Bdellovibrio bacteriovorus HD100: one gene and its partner. The protein of the gene in region 2 interacts with the protein of the main gene of each other region in a pairwise test. Links are inferred from orthologs where the notes say so. Each region holds a gene or a part of one and is shown on either strand. Other genes may lie near its edges.

Region 1 (8,283 bases), 380 kb from region 2 along the record:
TGCAAGGGTTCCGGGGCGGTCATGAAATTCCAATGCCGGTGATCACCCAAATCGGGGAATATCTGAACACGATTCCGTAATTGCAACGTGACTTCGCAACAGCCACGGTGAAAATAAGAGCATGAAAACTCTGATCACCCTGGCTTTTCTTTTGACGTCCTTTTCTGCCTTTGCTCACCGCCTAGTCCTGGAGGACCCTTCTGAAATTCAAACTTTGGAAGAAGCTGATTTCAATCTGGGCCGCGTGCTGTTTTCCCTTCCCGGCGCCGATAATAAAAAGCTGCTGGAACATCCCGCTTACAACTCTTTGGTGGCTGATCTGGAAAAGGATCTGGAAGCCTTAAAAACTCAGGATTCAAAACTGGGTGTGGGAATGAACTATGTTCACCGTCTGTTTGATATTCGCTGGCTGAAATCACCGGCGGCAAGATTTGAGCTGGTGGGTGTCGTCAATCGCATGGATCGCGCGGTCTTTAATCCCGGCACTTGTGGCGAGGTCCGTTTGATCTATCGCCTGGCCTATACCAAAACTCAGAATCAAACCCTGATACAGTCCCGCCTGCCAATGACCCTGAACGCCGTCTTTAAACTTCCGGCCACCCCGAACTGCCAGGCCGTCGCCAAACAGTGGTCCTCTCAACAAAAACCGCCACTGAAACCCTGGGTGACTTTGGCAAATCTGAAGTCCCTGGAGGTCAATCTGCAAGCCGTGCGCTGGCCATCGACCATCCGTGGTGACATGGGCGGACATGCTGAATACTTCCTGCGGGTGTACCGCCTGCAAAACAATGTCTTTGTGGCTTCCGCGATGGAAAACACTCCGGATGTAGCCCGCCTGCAAAGCAATTCCGCTTTGCGCGCAGAACTGCTGGCTTGGATCTCCACTCCGGAAAACATCAAAGCCCTGGATGCCGGGATTTTGAATATTCCGGAAAAGTTTCTGACCACCAAAAGCTCTTCCTTCGCTTTGCACGGGATGAACCGCCTGGCCAACCGCCCGTTTGATCAGATCTTCAAAAAAGAGGACTTTAAGAATCTGAAGCTGACTGATCTGGAAAATATTTATGGCCCTTCTTCCTTCCGTCGCCGCCTGAATGACCTTTCCTGTGCTGGCTGCCATCAGGGGCGCACGATTGCGGGCTTCCATTTTCTGGGGAAAGATCCAGAGTCGACGATCTTTGCCAATTCTGTCTTTTCTTCCCAGTCCCCGCACATGATGCAGGAACAAAAGCGCCGTCAGGTCTATTTCCAAAATATCTTCCAGGGAAAGGCGGCCGACAACTCCAGGCCGTTTTCCGAGCGGGACCCGAAGACCCCGGGAGCCATGAATGCTCACTGCGGCTTGCCGGGTTCAGAGTATCAGGCATGGACTTGCGCCGCAGGTCTGAAGTGCATGGCGGTGGTGACACCGGAAGGTTCGAAAGAAATCGGCGAATGCCTGCCCGAACAGCCAATGGCGGGAAATCCCTGCGAGCCCGGCACCGTTTCACAAACGGCGAACTCTCACGGCGATAAGATGAAGGCCGGAACCAGAACATCCTGCCCCTCCCACCAATACTGCCAGACCACTAAAGTAGGATTCCCTGGTGGGATGTGTTCCGGAGGCTGCGAGCAACTGACCTCGGGTGAAGCGTGCGGAGCCATTGCGGTTCTTCAGGGATTCAATGACTGCCTGGCCCGTCATCGTCCTTTCGGAGAGTGCCTGGCGCAGAACACCCGACCAGCGGGATTGCAGGCTTGCGATGACACGATTTCATGCCGTGCCGATTACATCTGCAACAAGACCCAATCAGGAAAAGGCGTCTGTATTCCACCCTACTTCCTGTTCCAACTGCGCGTGGACGGCCACCCCAAACCGATCTAAGTTTCTTTTCACAGACGAAGGGCCCATTGCGGCCCCACTGTCTGCACCCTCATGCGGTACCTACGACCAGACCGATTCTTGCTCGGTGGAATGGTCAAAAATCCTTGATAATCTATGACCCTATGTTCAATTCAAAAGCTTCCAAGGGCAAAAAATTTATCGACCAGCAGATTGTCAAACTGGCCGACGGCGAAATCCTTTTCCGCGAAGGGGATCTCAGTCGCGAAATGTACATCGTGCAAAAAGGCGCCGTCGAAGTCTTTAAAAGAGTCGAAGGTCAGACGATGATTTTAGGTCGCGTCGACCGCGGCAGCATGGTGGGTGAAATGTCCCTGCTGGAGTCCCTGCCTCGATCCGCTTCAGCTCAGGCTGTGGGCGAAACCACACTGCTGATGTTTGATCCGGGCAGCTTTCTGCTAAAAATCCGTCGTGATCCGACATTTGCTTTTGAGCTTATGAAACAACTGAGCGGTCGCATCCGTTCGACGAATGAAAAGCTGATTACACTGATGGCCGCTGAGCAGTTATCCAGGAACGATCTGCAAGAAATCGCGGAATCCACCTTATGATTATTGATGTCACCACAGAAAAGATGGTGGTCATTTCAGATCTGCATCTGGGGAATCCTTTTTCTGAAGCGAAAAAATCCCTGATTGAATTTCTGTACTGGGCGGCTGAAAACAAATATGACGTCTGTATCAACGGCGACGGACTGGAAATCGCGCAAGTGTCCTTCCGCAAGATGGCAGAGGACGTGCCCGAGGTCTTTCGCGCCGTCAAAGCCATCACCAAGGCTGGCAACCGCGTATTTTACGTTGTGGGAAACCACGACATCGTCCTTGAAAACTTTCTGGAAGACTGGGGTCCTTTGACCCTGGCGCCTTTTTTGAACGTTCGGTGCGGCAAGCAGCGCATCCGGATCGAACACGGTCATCTGTATGACCCGTTTTTTGTCAAGCGCCCGGACCTGTACGAGTTTCTGACCTGGCTGGGCGGCTTTGCCCTGATGGTCAGCCCTAGAATTTATAAAGCCTGGATCAAATTTGAAGAACTGAAATCCCGCCTGCGCCGTCGCTTCCGTGGCAGCAGCGAGGTTCCGTGCCTGCCCGGGGAACATCCGGATTTTGTGATTGCAGCTGAAGAAATCTGCTCGCGTGGTTTTGATGCGATCATCTTTGGTCACACTCACCATCCGGGCACCATTGATCTTCCACAAGGAAGGTACTTCAACAGCGGTTCCTGGATGATTTCACCAACCTATATTGGCATCACCAGCCAAGATGTGGTTCTGAGTCAGTTTGAAGCCGACAAGGGTGCTTAGCCGCTTTTAAAGGCGGCGTGCAGGATCGCCCAGCTCTGCCAGCACATCCCAGCCGAACTTTTCCAGTTTGGAATCACCGATGCCATAGATGTTTTTCATCTCGTCCAGGGTGCGCGGATTTTTCACCGCCAACTGCCGCAGGGTCAGATCTCCAAAGACCACGAAGGCGGGCACATCCAGCTCTTTCGCTTTTTCACGTCTCCAGCGTTTAAGAACTTCCATGCGTTTTTCCTGCATCTCATCCAGCACGATATCGTCGGTGTTGATGATCTTTTTGGACTTGCTGGAGGCTTTTTTCAGCTTGGTGACAACCTGATCCACCTTCGCCAGCGGAGTCACAGATTTCTGGATACGACGGGCTGATTTCGGGTCACAGCTGTCACAGTGCCCGCAACGCTCAATACGCTGGGAGTCTTTGTAATAGGTCAGGATCTCGGCGTGACGGCACTCACCACCTTCGGAATAGTTCACCAGGGCGTCCAAGTTTCTCCAGCGCGCGTCTTTGATTTCATCCGGCGCTTCGGAACTGTGAATGAAGAAGGACTGCAAACCCTTGTCTTTCTTTGAATACAACGTCAGACAGGTCGAATGCTCGCCATCACGGCCCGCACGCCCCATTTCCTGATAAAGAGCATCGATATTGGCGGGAATCTGGAAATGCACCACCAGGCGCACATCCGGTTGATCGATTCCCATGCCGAAAGCATTGGTCGCCACCAGAATGCGCAGCTCCCCTTTGGCATAAGCTTCCTGGGTGCTGGTGCGAACTTCGGAAGTCAGGCCAGCATGGTAGTAGCCAACGCTTTTACCGAACTTCTTCTGCAGAAAGGCCGCAATACTTTCAGTCACTTTACGAGTACCGCAGTAAACGATGATCCGGCCTTCAGGGGTTTGTTTGATACTTTGAAGCAGCAGCAGAAGTTTTGCGTCTTCGTCTTCACAAAGCTCTACCTGATAATACAAATTGGAGCGATAGAACCCGTGGACCATGCGCTCGGGCTTTTGCAGTTTCAGATGTTTAGAGATGTCATCCAAAACAGTCGGAGTCGCCGAGGCGGTCAGCGCCAGCACCGGTACATCCGGGCACAGTTTTTTCAAAACATTGAGCTGCGCATATTCCTCGCGGAAGTCATGCCCCCACTGAGAAACGCAGTGAGCTTCATCAATTGCAAAAAGTCCGACGGTGCGGTTTTGCACCCAGCGATGGAAACCTTCTTTTTGCGCACGCTCCGGGGAAAGATATAAAACAAAGGCGCCGCCCTTGTTGATTTCGGCGAACACCTCGCGTTTGTCATCATCACTTTGTCCGGAATGCAGGGCGCCTGCCGGAATGCCGTATCGACGCAGCGATGCCACTTGATCCTTCATCAGAGCAATCAGCGGGGAAATAACGATGACAAGTTTTTGCGTGGCCACGGCAGGATACTGATAACACAGCGATTTACCGCCGCCGGTCGGAAGGACCGCCAACACATCACGGCCGCCCATCACCGATTCGATGATCTCTTTTTGCCCGCGTCGGAAACCGGAAAGATTGAAGTATTTTTTTAGCTGGTTTTCCTGCGGGCTGACGGCGATTTCCATAAACGACACTTTCATTCAAAGACCCCTTGATTTCAACAAGATTGCACGGCTTCTTGTGCTGCCGCGCAAACAGGCAGCAATTTCCAGGCAGGGCTGTAAGTGCCCTGAATCCCTCAGGAGTTTCCAGCAATTTCCGAAATCCAGTCGGAAAAATTTTGCAAGACCTCTCCGGCTATTTATGCGAACCTATAAAGCCGAAGGAGTTTTTATGAAGGCACTCTCAATTCTACTGATTCCTGCGCTTTTTTTGGGTTGCACCTCCCCTTCCCCGAAAGAGGCTCCAGCAGCGGCTGTTAAGGCCGCCCCCGCAGAACCTTATCCGGACAAAGCCGTCTGTTTTCTGCTGATTGATGCCCAAACCGGACAAATTCAAAAATCCGTGAACGAGGAAAACTGCCAGGTGCAACGACCGGCCTGTTCGACTTTCAAGGTTCCTTTGGCGGTGATGGGGTTTGATTCCGGCATCCTGAAAAACGAAAGCACGAAGTTCAAATGGAACGGCAAGAAGCATTCGATTGCGGAATGGAACAAAGACCAAACCGCCGCTTCGTGGATGAAAAACTCGACCGTTTGGTATTCCCAAATGCTGACCGGAAAAATGGGCTTTCAAAAGCTGAAGACTTACCTTCGCAAATTTGACTATGGCAACCAGGACATTTCTGGCGGGATTAAAACGGCGTGGCTGACGCCGGCGTCGTTCACCCCGGAGGAAAAGGGTTTCTCTTTGCGCATTTCCGGATTTGAGCAAACTGATTTCCTGAAAAAACTTCTGTACGACAAGCTGCCGGCCACCAAACGCTCGCAGGAACTGACCAAGAAAATCATGTTCCTTGAAAAGACCCCGAAGGGTTACGACTTCAGCGGAAAAACAGGATCCGGCTATACAGATGAAACCTTAAAACGCCGCATCGGCTGGTTCGTGGGAACTTTGACAACCGCCGACCGCCAGTATGTCTTTGCAACCAACTACATCGACACTGTCGACGTAGAAAACGCCGAATACGGCAGCCGCTTCGCCAAACAACTAACCATCGACCTGCTAAAAGAAGAAAACCTCTGGTAAAAAAAAAGGTACCTGCTTACTTTTTCCGAAGCGGCGCATCTGGCGCAATGCTTCTGCAAAAGTAAGCAGGTACCTTTTGGTTATTTCATGATGACGGTGATTTCTTTGCTTTCGGGGACTTGGGAGCCGGCGGTGGGGAAGACTTCACTGACGGTGCCTTGGCCCACAAACTTCACTTTCAAATCCTGGCCGCTGACTTTGCGAAGAACTTCGCGGGTGGTCAGGTTCATCAGGTTTGGAACTGTGTCGCCAGTCTCTACGTTTGTGACTTTGTCCAGTTCGGTCGCTGTCAGGATCGCTCTTGGAGCTTCGGCTTTCTTAACAATTTTAGGTTCGGAAGCCACTCGGCGAACTTTCGGATTCACCGTGGATTCTTCAGCCAACTGCAAAGGGGCAATGCCTTCTTTGCGAACAGCATAAGAGGCAATTCGAGAAAACACCGGAGCTGCCACTGTGGCCGCGTAATACGATTTGCGCGGGGAATCGACCGCCACATAGATCACAAACTTCGGATCGTTGGCTGGGATGAATCCGCCAAAGCTGGAGATATAGGCGCCACGCAGGTAGCCGCGCCCGTTCGGATTTACTTTCTGGGCCGTTCCAGTTTTGCCCGCAACCATGAAACCATCCACACGCGCATTGCCACCAGTGCCACCCTTTGTGGTTACGCCCACCAACATGGCACGCATTTGCGCCGCCTGCTCTGCGGAAAGAATACGACGGATGGGTTTTGGCTGGACTTCAACCAGCTCGCCGGTTTCCGCATCGCGCATGCTTTGCACGATGTACGGCGTATTCAGGACACCCCCGTTGGCAATCGCCGCAAAAGCGTTGGCAATCTGCAAAGGTGTTGTTGAAATCCCGTGACCGAAAGAGATATTGGAAAGCAAGTGCTGTCTCCAAGGCAGAGACTGCACCATCCCGCGGGCTTCACCCGGCAGATCCACACCCAAGCGCTGACCAAAACCGAAATCAAGCAGGCCCTGGCGCAAACGCTCCTGACCCATTTTGAAAGCGATCTTGGTTGTACCCACATTCGAGGACACCGCAAGAATTTCGGAAACAGTCAGGTCTTCGAACTTCTCTCTGGTTTCCGCTTCTTTGATGATGCGATCACCCACCCGGAAGCTTCCTTTTTCACAATAGAACTTGGTGTTGGGCTGAATCAGTCCATCACGCAAAGCTGCGGCGATCACAAAAGCTTTCATCGTGGACCCGGGCTCAAACGCGTCGGTCACAATCTTGTTGCGACGATATTCTGAAGGGGATTTTGCAGCCTTGTTCACATCAAACGTCGGAGCAGATGCCAGTGCCAGAATTTTGGAAGTCTTTGCATCCAGAATCACACCCACCGCATGATCAGCTTCAAACTGGGAAACCGCATTGGCAAGTTCACTTTCCAGACGGTACTGCAAATCGGAATCCACGGTCAGTTTCAGCTCAGTTCCTTCCGGATTTTCGATGAACATCAAACCGTCGTTGATCAATGGACGCCCACGGGCATCCCGCTTCACCAGGACTTTTTTCTTGTTCCCCATCAAAGCCTGATTGTAGCCAAGCTCCAGTCCTTCAAGCCCCTGCCCTTCACTGCCCAGGAAACCCAGAGTTTGTGCCAGCAAAGTTTCATTCGGATAAACACGGCGCCATTCCTCAACAAAAGAAAGACCACGGATGTCCCAGGATTTGATTTCGTCGGCCTTGTCCTGCTCCAGCATGCGCTGAATCCACACAAAGCGGCGGTTGCCATCCTTGATTTTGGCATACACAGATTCCGGAGACTGATTCAAAACTTTCGCGAGCTTTTTGGCGACCTGTTTGCGGTTTTCCAAAAGTTTCGGATCGGCATACAGTGAATAAGCCGCCGCCGACATGGCAAGGTCACGGCCATTGCTGTCAACAATCGCCCCACGGCGTGCCGGCAAAGAAACCTTGGTTTGGAACTGACGGTTCTGCAAAGCATTCAAACGGTCATTGGGAAGAAATTGAAGATAGGCTGCGCGCATCGCCAAAGCGGACCACAACACCAGAATTCCGACGAAGATGACAACAATACGTGATTTCAACTTACAGATCCTTTTTTGCGATGCCTTTTTCAGCCACAGTGTTCATCTCAGAAGCCAGTGGACCGGTCAGATGAATGATCTGATTGGCCTGAACCTTTTTAAGAGTGAATTTTTGCTGAGCCACGGAATCCAAAAGCTGAGGACGCGTGATTTTTGCCAAAGAGATTTCCTTGGTGCGTTTTTCTTCCCAGACTTTTTTGTGTTCGCGGGTCAGCTTCAGAACGCTGTAACCCATACGGCGTTCTTCCATCTGCAGGAACACGATTGAAAACAAAGTAAAGATGACAATAAGAATACTGAAGAAAGGTTTTAGCTGCTTAAAGTTTTGTGAGCTCATCCTGAGCACTCCTCTCGAATATTCTCAGCTTCGCAGAGCGTGAGCGAGAAT
Region 2 (8,373 bases):
GATCTCAATGTGTATTTCTTTTTTATCCGCCATCAGTCGAACCGCATCCACGGCCTGAGTGACCACGTCGACCAGATCCACCGGTTTCTTTTCCATGTGAAAACGCCCCAGCAGAATGCGTGAAGAATCCAACAGATCCTCGATAATGCGGGTCTGATTACGCGCATTTCGTTCGATGGTCTCAAGTCCCAGGCGGGCGTCCTTGTCCCCCGGACTTGCCTCCAGCAGAATTTCGGCCCAACCCATAATCGAATTCAAAGGCGTGCGCAGTTCGTGGGACACTGTCATCAGGAATTCATCTTTGGAACGATTGGCTTCTTTCAGTTCTTCGATGCGTTTTTGCAGATCGTTGTAGTTGTTCAGGTTCTCGATACTGACTGACACAGAGTCTGCAAGCGCCCGCAACAGCTCACGCTGTTCATCGGTGGGAAGCCTTTGATCCTTCCAGTAAGTGCCAATGGCTCCGATGGGGTCTTCGCGACGAATCGGCGTCATCATCAGGCTTTTCACAAAGGTCGGACGATAGGCGTCCAAAGGCACCCGCGGATCACGATAAATGTCTTCGATAATGACCGTTTCTTTGTGCAGCACGGCCCAGCCGGAAACGCAGGACTCCAGCGGGAAACGCTGTCCCTTCCATAAAGGACTGATGGCATCTTCGTCGGCATAAAAGCAGAAATCCCCGTCCTTTAAAACAAAGGTGGCACCGTCGGCATCGGCAATCTCCCGAGCTGCTGTGCGCACCAACTTTGTGATTTCATCTAAAGACCGGGCTGCAGACAGGTTCTGAATGACCTCCACCAGCTTTCTGACTCCACCATCATACGACATGAAACCTCCGAACAAGTGCAGGTTTCAGACTATGTGGGTTCAAAAAATTGTCCATCAAAGACAATCTTGAGAATCTTGAAGATGTAAACAAACAAAAAACTAGCTATCAAAAGCCCGTTGTAATCAAGAAGCTTTAACACCCACCTGGACAATCGTGGGCCGCAGAATCCTTTGGACATCCTGCGGTTTCAAGGAAACCAGAAATCCTCGCTTGCCACCGTTGATGTAAATAATATCCAGATCCAAAATGGTTTTTTCCATATACACAGGCATCTCGCGCTTGGTTCCGAAGGGCGAAGTGCCTCCCACCTGATAACCCGAATGACGGTCCGCCACTTCAGGTTTGCAGGGTGAAATCGTCTTTACGCCCAGCTCGCGCGCCAGTTGTTTGGTAGAGACCTGCAGATCCCCGTGCATCAGAACGACCAGGGGTTCCTTCTTTTCATTTTCCATGATCAGAGTTTTGATAACATGATGCTCGGGCACGCCAAGCTCTTTTGAGGAATGAGCAGTTCCACCTTTTTCTTCATAAGGAAAAAGATGTCCGGTGTACTGCACCTGATGTTTTTGCAGTTCACGAATAGCCAGAGTCACGGGGAATTTATCTTTGTCGCTCATGGGGTTAGTGTAACCCCGAAGGTCCGCTCAAATCATTCATTTTTCAGGCACAGATGACTCATTAAGTCCCCGGCGACATCCAGCCGGCGCTCTTTGCCATACATGCTTGCGACGTGATCAAAGACCTCCTGGTTCTTGGTGACCGGATAAATCTCGGTGCCTTCCCGATAGGTCGGCGTGTAGGAAGCCCCAAAGATTTTCACCCGCCCGGCGGTTCGGGCCAGCCCCAGGTACACCACCAGACCGGTTTTTCGCGCCAACCCCGCCTGTCCTGCCACGAAATTCCCCAAAGAGTACGCCACCAGAGTTTCACGGCCATCCTTGGTGACATATTTTTCCCACGGTTGCAGCACATGAGGATGAGATCCCAGGATCGCCGTCACCCCGGCCTCCAAATAACGTCTGGCAAAAGCTTTCTGCCGGGAATCCGGGGAATGTTTGTATTCCTGTCCCCAGTGCGGCAGCAGAATCAGCGCATCAACACTGGAATCTGACGTGATGTTTTTAATGAGCTCCACCATCTTGTCCGGATTCTTATAACAAAACAGCACCTGGTCTTTGCTGTCTTTGTGGCCGTTGCTCATTTCCGTGCAGCCCAAAAAAGCCACGCGGAAACCACCGATGGAGGCAATATGATGAAAAGCCCCGCTGCGCTCTGATGACATGCGAATGCCCACTGTGGGAATTCCCACATTCCGCGCGGCGCGGATGGTTTTATCAATTCCCAGCCAGCTGCGGTCCAACGAATGATTGTTAGCCACGGTCAGAAGATCATAACCCGAACGATAAAGATCCGACAAAATGCGCGGATGATAATTGAAGGAAAAGTTCGAGCCTGAATACACCACCTCGTCATAGATGAAACCGACATCACCGTGATCCTTGCCACGCTTGTCGACCCCCAAGGCGGCGGGCCCTTCCAGATTCCCGACACTGAAATGAGCTTTGGACATCAGTGGATCCGTACGCCGCCAGATCTGGTTGAAGTGCTGGGTGCCGTTCACCACCGCCCGGTACAAAGCCTCATGAACAAGAATGTCACCAACAAAGGACAGACCGATGCGCTCCTGACCGTCCTGACACTCGGTTTGAAAGCGCACCTGAGGGGCTGCCAAAGCCTGAGAGGTTTGAATGAAAAATAATGAAAACAATAAAAGAATCAGATGATGTCTTTGCATAGACACCACTTTTTACCGATTTCTTTAATGAAGCAAAAGAGCGCTGCCGGTGCTGAAGAAATACAGCGCTGGCAACGGGCAGTACACTAAAGCTGGGATCTGCCTTTCGCCATCTTCTGCGCGTACTTGAAAAACGGATTGTCAGAGCCCAGCTTCTTTTCCAGGAAAGCTTCGGCCTTTTGTGGATCGAGGGACTGAGACTGCAACCACAAGTCTTCAAAAAGATTTTGCGCCGCTGCCATGTTCAAAGAAGGAAAGCTGGAATCCTGCACTTCACCATAGCCCACCAGAAACAGATAGCTCCATAACGGCTTCATCGCCCGGTTGTAATGGCTTTCCATCAATTTTCCCTGCCAACCCAGATTTTCCTTGATCACCTTGGTCGACTGCGGCGAATCCAGCAGAAAACTGTCCAAAGCCTCCTGGCTGGAGCGCGGCAGCTGGATGCGCCCCTGCGAGCTTCCCAGATACGCCAGCATGTTCAGAAAAACTTCCTTCGAAAAAAAAGTCGCGCGGTTGCGGAACCACTTGGCATAAATGACCTCTTCACTGCGCGAAAGCTCTTCACGCAGAACCCACATCTCCGCCACGCGGTTGTCACCATCCTGGTCCCACTCCCAGCGCATTTTGGTGCGCGGGTAAAGTTCGGACCACAGGCTGGCGGGTTCTTTGCGATTTTCCAGCGGATACACCAGCAGGCATCCCCGCTGGTTGATTGCCTTCACCATCTGCGTTTTCTTCTTTTTTGAACTCATGGGGAAATTCTAGTCTGCACCTTGCAGAGGCGCAACCCTCTGAGCAGCGGAAAGTTTAATTGGCGGATTCGTCTTCTTCGCTGTCAAACTTCAGATCCAGAAAGTCCAGAAGTGAAGCATCGGCTGCCTTGGGAATGGCGGGAGCCACGCGATTCAAAATGCGGCGCTGACGACCGACAACATAGTTAGAGGGGCGATCAATTCTAAAACGACGCGGGTTCGGAAGTACCGCAGCAATCAAAGACGCCTGATAGGGATTCAGATTCTTGGCGCTGCGCTTGAAATACTTTTGCGATGCTGCCTCGACCCCGTAAACCCCCGGGCCCAGCTCGATCACATTCAGATAAACTTCCATGATGCGCTCTTTGGGCCAGGTTGATTCAATCAGGATGGTGAAGTAGGCCTCAAGACCTTTGCGAACCCAATCACGCTGGGGCCACAAAAACACGTTCTTTGCGGTCTGCTGGGTGATGGTGCTGGCCCCTTTTTTCCGTTTGTGGGTCTTGTTGTACTTCATCGCCTTTTCAATGGCGTCAAAGTCAAAGCCGTTGTGCTCAAAGAAACGATAGTCCTCGGCTTTCAGCACAGCCTTTTGCACGGAGGGGGCAATCTCTTCCAACGGCACCCAGTCCTTGTGAATGCCGACAAATTCTTCCCCCCACACCGAACTGACCGAACGAATTACCATCAAAGGTGTCAGCGGCACCGGTACGAAGCGATAAAGCAAAACGAATCCCAGACTGCTCACAAAAAAGAGCAGAACAGCTTTCACGATCCATTTTCTAAGAGTTTGCCAACGACTGCGCATGTTTTTACAAAAGACCTGGTTGAACCACCTCAATCCAATATTGATCCGGATCTTTGACAAAAGCGATGTTTTTCATACCACCCTCGCCCAGACGTTTTTGGAAATTCACACCCAGGGATTCAAAGCGCGCACAGGCCTGTTGAATATCCGGGACTGAAATACAGATATGGCCAAACCCGCGAGGCTCGGTATTGCCATTGTGGTACGGGGTGGTTTCCTGTTCTTCGGTGCCCCAGTTATGGGTCAGTTCCAGAACAGCCTCCCGACCAAAGGCATAACGGGCATTGGCTTCATTTTCAGTGGGAACATCGGTGCCTTCCGGAACATAAGCCAGGAAGTACAAAGAAAACTTCCATTCCGCAAAATCCAGTTTGCGCACCAGCTTCATCCCCAAAACGCGGGTGTAGAAATCCAACGAGGCTTTAGGATCTTTGATTCTAAGCATGGTGTGGTTGAATACATACTTCTGTGTTTCTTTGTCGGGGCTCACGCACACCCCAGGGATGTTTGACATGGAATTCTCCTAACCGTGGCCTATTCATAACATGCTTTTGACAACAGTACAAAAAGGCATTTGGTAGAGGGTAAATAGGTATAGATTGTTTCCCCTCTGGAACACCGATAAAATGGGTTTATGTTCCAACGACTTTTAAAAAACTGGGCTGTTCAGATCTTTCTTATTTTTGTTCTGTACTATTTGACAGGACGCCTGGGACTTTTGTTGGCGCTTCCACCCGGTTATGCGTCATTGGTTTGGCCCCCATTTGGTATCAGCATCGCGGCCCTGTTGCTTTTAGGAATCAATCGCTGGCCCGGAGTTCTGATTGGGGCCTTCCTGGTCAACGCCCGCCACATGGAAAGTATTTCAAATCTGCTGCTGCCCCTGGGGATCTCCATGGGCAATACAATTTCAGTGATTGTCGCGGCCCTGCTAATCCGACGATTTCTCCATTTCCCCAAACGCTTCTATCTTGAACGCGAAGTGATTCTGTTTTTGTTTCTGGCCGGTCCCGTCGCCGCCCTGCTTAGCGCCAGCGCCGGCGTGGGACTGCTCTATCTGAACGATGTGGTGTCGCAGAAAAACGCCTCGATGAACTGGATCTACTGGTTCGTCGGCGATGCCATTGGCGGGCTGATCTTTGCCCCGCTGGCCCTGATGTTCTCTACCCAGTCACGCCGCTACTGGCTTAAATCCGTCACCAAGGTTCTGGTCCCGGTGTGTGTGGCCTTTGCACTGATTCTTTCGGCTTCCCAGTATTTGACTCTGTCAGAGCAAGAAAAACAATCCGCGGAGTTCACCCGCAAGGCCGAGTTCACCTTCAACGTTCTGGAAAAAGATTTTAACGGCAACATCGATATGCTGGAGTCCTTAAAAAGCTTCTTTGACAGCTCAACATCTGTGACCCGTCAGGAGTTCCGGGACTTTTCAAGCACCCTGCACTCTCGCCGCCCCGAGGTTCAGGCTTTGGCTTGGATACCCTATAACCAGGACAAACCAGAAACTTTGCGCATCGAATACATCGAACCACTTCCCACCAACAGTCAGGTTCTGGGAACTGACTTTGGCACCCATCCCGACCGCCAGGCCCTGCTGAAAAAAGCCCTGGAAAAAAGACGCCTGATCACCTCCGGCCCCATGAATCTGCGCGAGTTCTATCCCCAGGCCCGCGGCATCTTTTTGCTTCTGGCCATTGGACGCCCCGAAGGAGTGCTGCTGGAGGTTCTTCGCCTGGATGGAATTTTACGGGATCTGACCGGTGTGCTGAACGATCCCAGCTATCGGGTGCTGATCGAGGATGTCACGCAAACCTCCAACCGGGAACTGATGGTGGATACATTAAGCGGCGGCCGCGACTTCCACGCTGACTTCAGATGGAGTTCCCACCTGGAGATCGGCGACCGCCTTTGGGAGGTCACCATCCAGCAGGACACGTCCCTGCGCCAGGGCTCGGCGTTCAATACCGCGGTGTTTTTGCTGACATCGCTGGTGTTCGTCTTTCTGATTTGCACACTGCTGCTGACCATCGCCAACCGGATTATCACGGTGGAAGAAATCGTGGATGAAAAAACCCAGCATCTGATTGATCTGAACGTGCAACTGAAAAAAGCGTCAGAAACCAAGTCCGAATTCCTGGCCAACATGAGCCACGAAATCCGCACTCCGCTGAATGTGATCGTCGGCATGTCCGATCTGCTGGAAGAATCCCCGCTGAACGAAGACCAGAAACACTATGTGGATATTTCAAAAAAGGCCGGTCACAACCTTTTAAGCATTATCAATGACATTCTGGACATATCCAAGATCGAGGCCGGCCTGCTGACGCTGGAAAAGACTGAAGTCGATCTGCACAGCCTGGTCAACGATATCACCGAGATGTTTGAGCTGAAGGCCCGGGAGAAAAATCTGGAGCTGTCCGTCTATCTGAGCGAAGACACGCACAGCATTTTCATGGGGGACCCGACCCGCATTCGCCAGGTGCTTTCCAACCTGATCAGCAACTCTTTAAAGTTCACCACCGATGGCTCGATCCGGGTGGAGGTGATGAAGAACCAGACAGAAATGGAAGGCAATCTGATCTTCCACGTCAGCGACACCGGTATTGGCATTCCGCGCGACAAGATCCCGCAGCTGTTTCAGCCGTTCACTCAAGCCGACTCCACCATCACCCGCAAGTTCGGCGGCACCGGACTGGGACTTTCCATCTCCAAGCGTCTTGTTAAGATGATGAACGGAGACATCACCGTTGAAAGTGAACTGCACCGCGGAAGCCGCTTTTCCTTCAGTCTGAATCTGCCATGGCTGCGGGACGTGCCGGCGGAAGGTGAACACACCGCCGAAGAAATCAGCCAGGTTCCAACCGGCCCTGCAGCAGAGCAGGAGCCCCTGTCCATTCTTATTGTTGATGACACGGAAGACAACCGTCTGCTGATCAAGGCGTACCTGAAAAACACTCCCCACCAGATCAGCGAGGCCTGCAATGGACGCCAGGCATTGGAACTGGCACAAAAGCAGCGCTTTGATCTTATATTGATGGATATGCAGATGCCAGTGATGGATGGTTTTACTGCCACCCAGAAGATCCGCAAATGGGAACAAGACCACCAGCGACCTGCTTCCACAATCTGGGCCCTCACTGCCTTTGCACTGAAAAATGAAATTGATCGCAGTCTTTCGGTCGGTTGCAATCTGCACCTGATCAAACCCCTGCGCAAAGCCGATCTGTTAAATCATATTCAAAAACTGAGCGAAGAACGACACCAGCATCGCTAGTGCGTCACGACAACGGTGGAGCCATGCTGCCACCGCCAACGCTGGCCCGACCCTTGCTATATGGATTCCCAGGTGACCGATGTCACCAGTTTCCGGGGGGAAATATTATGATCTGGCGGGGAATCACATCATTAATAGGAATGTCTTTATTATTATCGGCACCAGCCGCTTTGGCTCAAACGCCACCCGGCATCCGTATTCACAGCATTCAGGCCGTTGGCACTGGCTGTCCGGCAGGAACTTACAACGCCACAATCTCTCCGGATGCGCAGACGTTCTCTTTGCTTCTGGATAATTTTATCGCTGAATCCACCATGCACCGCCCGATTGTCCGACTGAACTGCGAACTGAAGGTGAACTTCCAGGTTCCCGCAGGATGGACTTTTGCTGTGACCTCTGCAGACTATCGCGGCTTTGCTTATGCAGAAGCCGGAACGATGGTGACTCATCAGGCGCTTTATTCATTCGACGGCAGCAAGCCCCGCAATGAGCGTCCGGGCTATGAAAACGGCGGCACTTATAATTTCCGCGCGCAGGAATTCCGCGGACCTTACAACGACACTTACTACATCCGTCACCAAGTCGACACTCGCGTCGCACCGTGGGCGGCCTGTAACGCCAACTCCATTCAGTCTTTGTACATCACAACATATCTGATGGCGCGCAACTTGAATCTGTCGTCACTGCTGACGGCCCAGATCACTCTGGACAGTATTGATGGTCAGGTGCAGTCACAAAGATACCAGTTGGCCTGGAAGACCTGCCGACCAAGCAATGGTGGGGTCCATCAGCCACCGGGGCGTGATCCTGGGCCGGGCCGACCGAACAATCCGGGAAGACCACCGCGTTTCCCATAACGGCTGAAGCACCGGCAGGTGCGCAAACTGAAACAACTTAATTTTTAACGAACTA

What was found.
Region 1: the proteins of mtgA (region 2) and BD_RS14720 interact in binary tests that used the Escherichia coli proteins (3 or more experiments, as listed by UniProt). The link is inferred for Bdellovibrio bacteriovorus HD100 from one-to-one orthologs.

Annotation. Positions count from the first base shown.
Region 1 is NC_005363.1:3,129,916-3,138,198, forward strand. The notes cover bases 5,405-8,283. They hold BD_RS14720 (penicillin-binding transpeptidase domain-containing protein), read right to left. Parts: upstream 7,896-8,283; coding sequence 5,913-7,895; downstream 5,405-5,912. Other genes in these bases: BD_RS14715 (penicillin-binding transpeptidase domain-containing protein), read left to right, coding at 5,405-5,832; BD_RS14725 (hypothetical protein), read right to left, coding at 7,897-8,232; rsmH (16S rRNA (cytosine(1402)-N(4))-methyltransferase RsmH), read right to left, coding at 8,213-8,283. Outside these bases: BD_RS14690 (alpha/beta hydrolase), read left to right, coding at 1-80; BD_RS14695 (hypothetical protein), read left to right, coding at 122-1,864; BD_RS14700 (Crp/Fnr family transcriptional regulator), read left to right, coding at 1,987-2,433; BD_RS14705 (UDP-2,3-diacylglucosamine diphosphatase), read left to right, coding at 2,430-3,185; BD_RS14710 (RecQ family ATP-dependent DNA helicase), read right to left, coding at 3,192-4,784; more of BD_RS14715, read left to right, coding at 4,978-5,404. UniProt on the Escherichia coli protein: Essential cell division protein that catalyzes cross-linking of the peptidoglycan cell wall at the division septum. Required for localization of FtsN.
Region 2 is NC_005363.1:2,751,467-2,759,839, forward strand. What follows is about bases 2,315-5,283. They hold mtgA (monofunctional biosynthetic peptidoglycan transglycosylase), read right to left. Parts: upstream 4,191-5,283; coding sequence 3,438-4,190; downstream 2,315-3,437. Other genes in these bases: BD_RS13020 (CapA family protein), read right to left, coding at 2,315-2,627; BD_RS13025 (AlkZ-related protein), read right to left, coding at 2,714-3,382; gloA (lactoylglutathione lyase), read right to left, coding at 4,195-4,704; BD_RS13040 (ATP-binding protein), read left to right, coding at 4,825-5,283. Outside these bases: BD_RS13010 (ATP-binding protein), read right to left, coding at 1-831; ybaK (Cys-tRNA(Pro) deacylase), read right to left, coding at 955-1,449; more of BD_RS13020, read right to left, coding at 1,482-2,314; more of BD_RS13040, read left to right, coding at 5,284-7,461; BD_RS13045 (DUF4360 domain-containing protein), read left to right, coding at 7,602-8,318. UniProt on the Escherichia coli protein: Peptidoglycan polymerase that catalyzes glycan chain elongation from lipid-linked precursors. May play a role in peptidoglycan assembly during cell division in collaboration with other cell division proteins.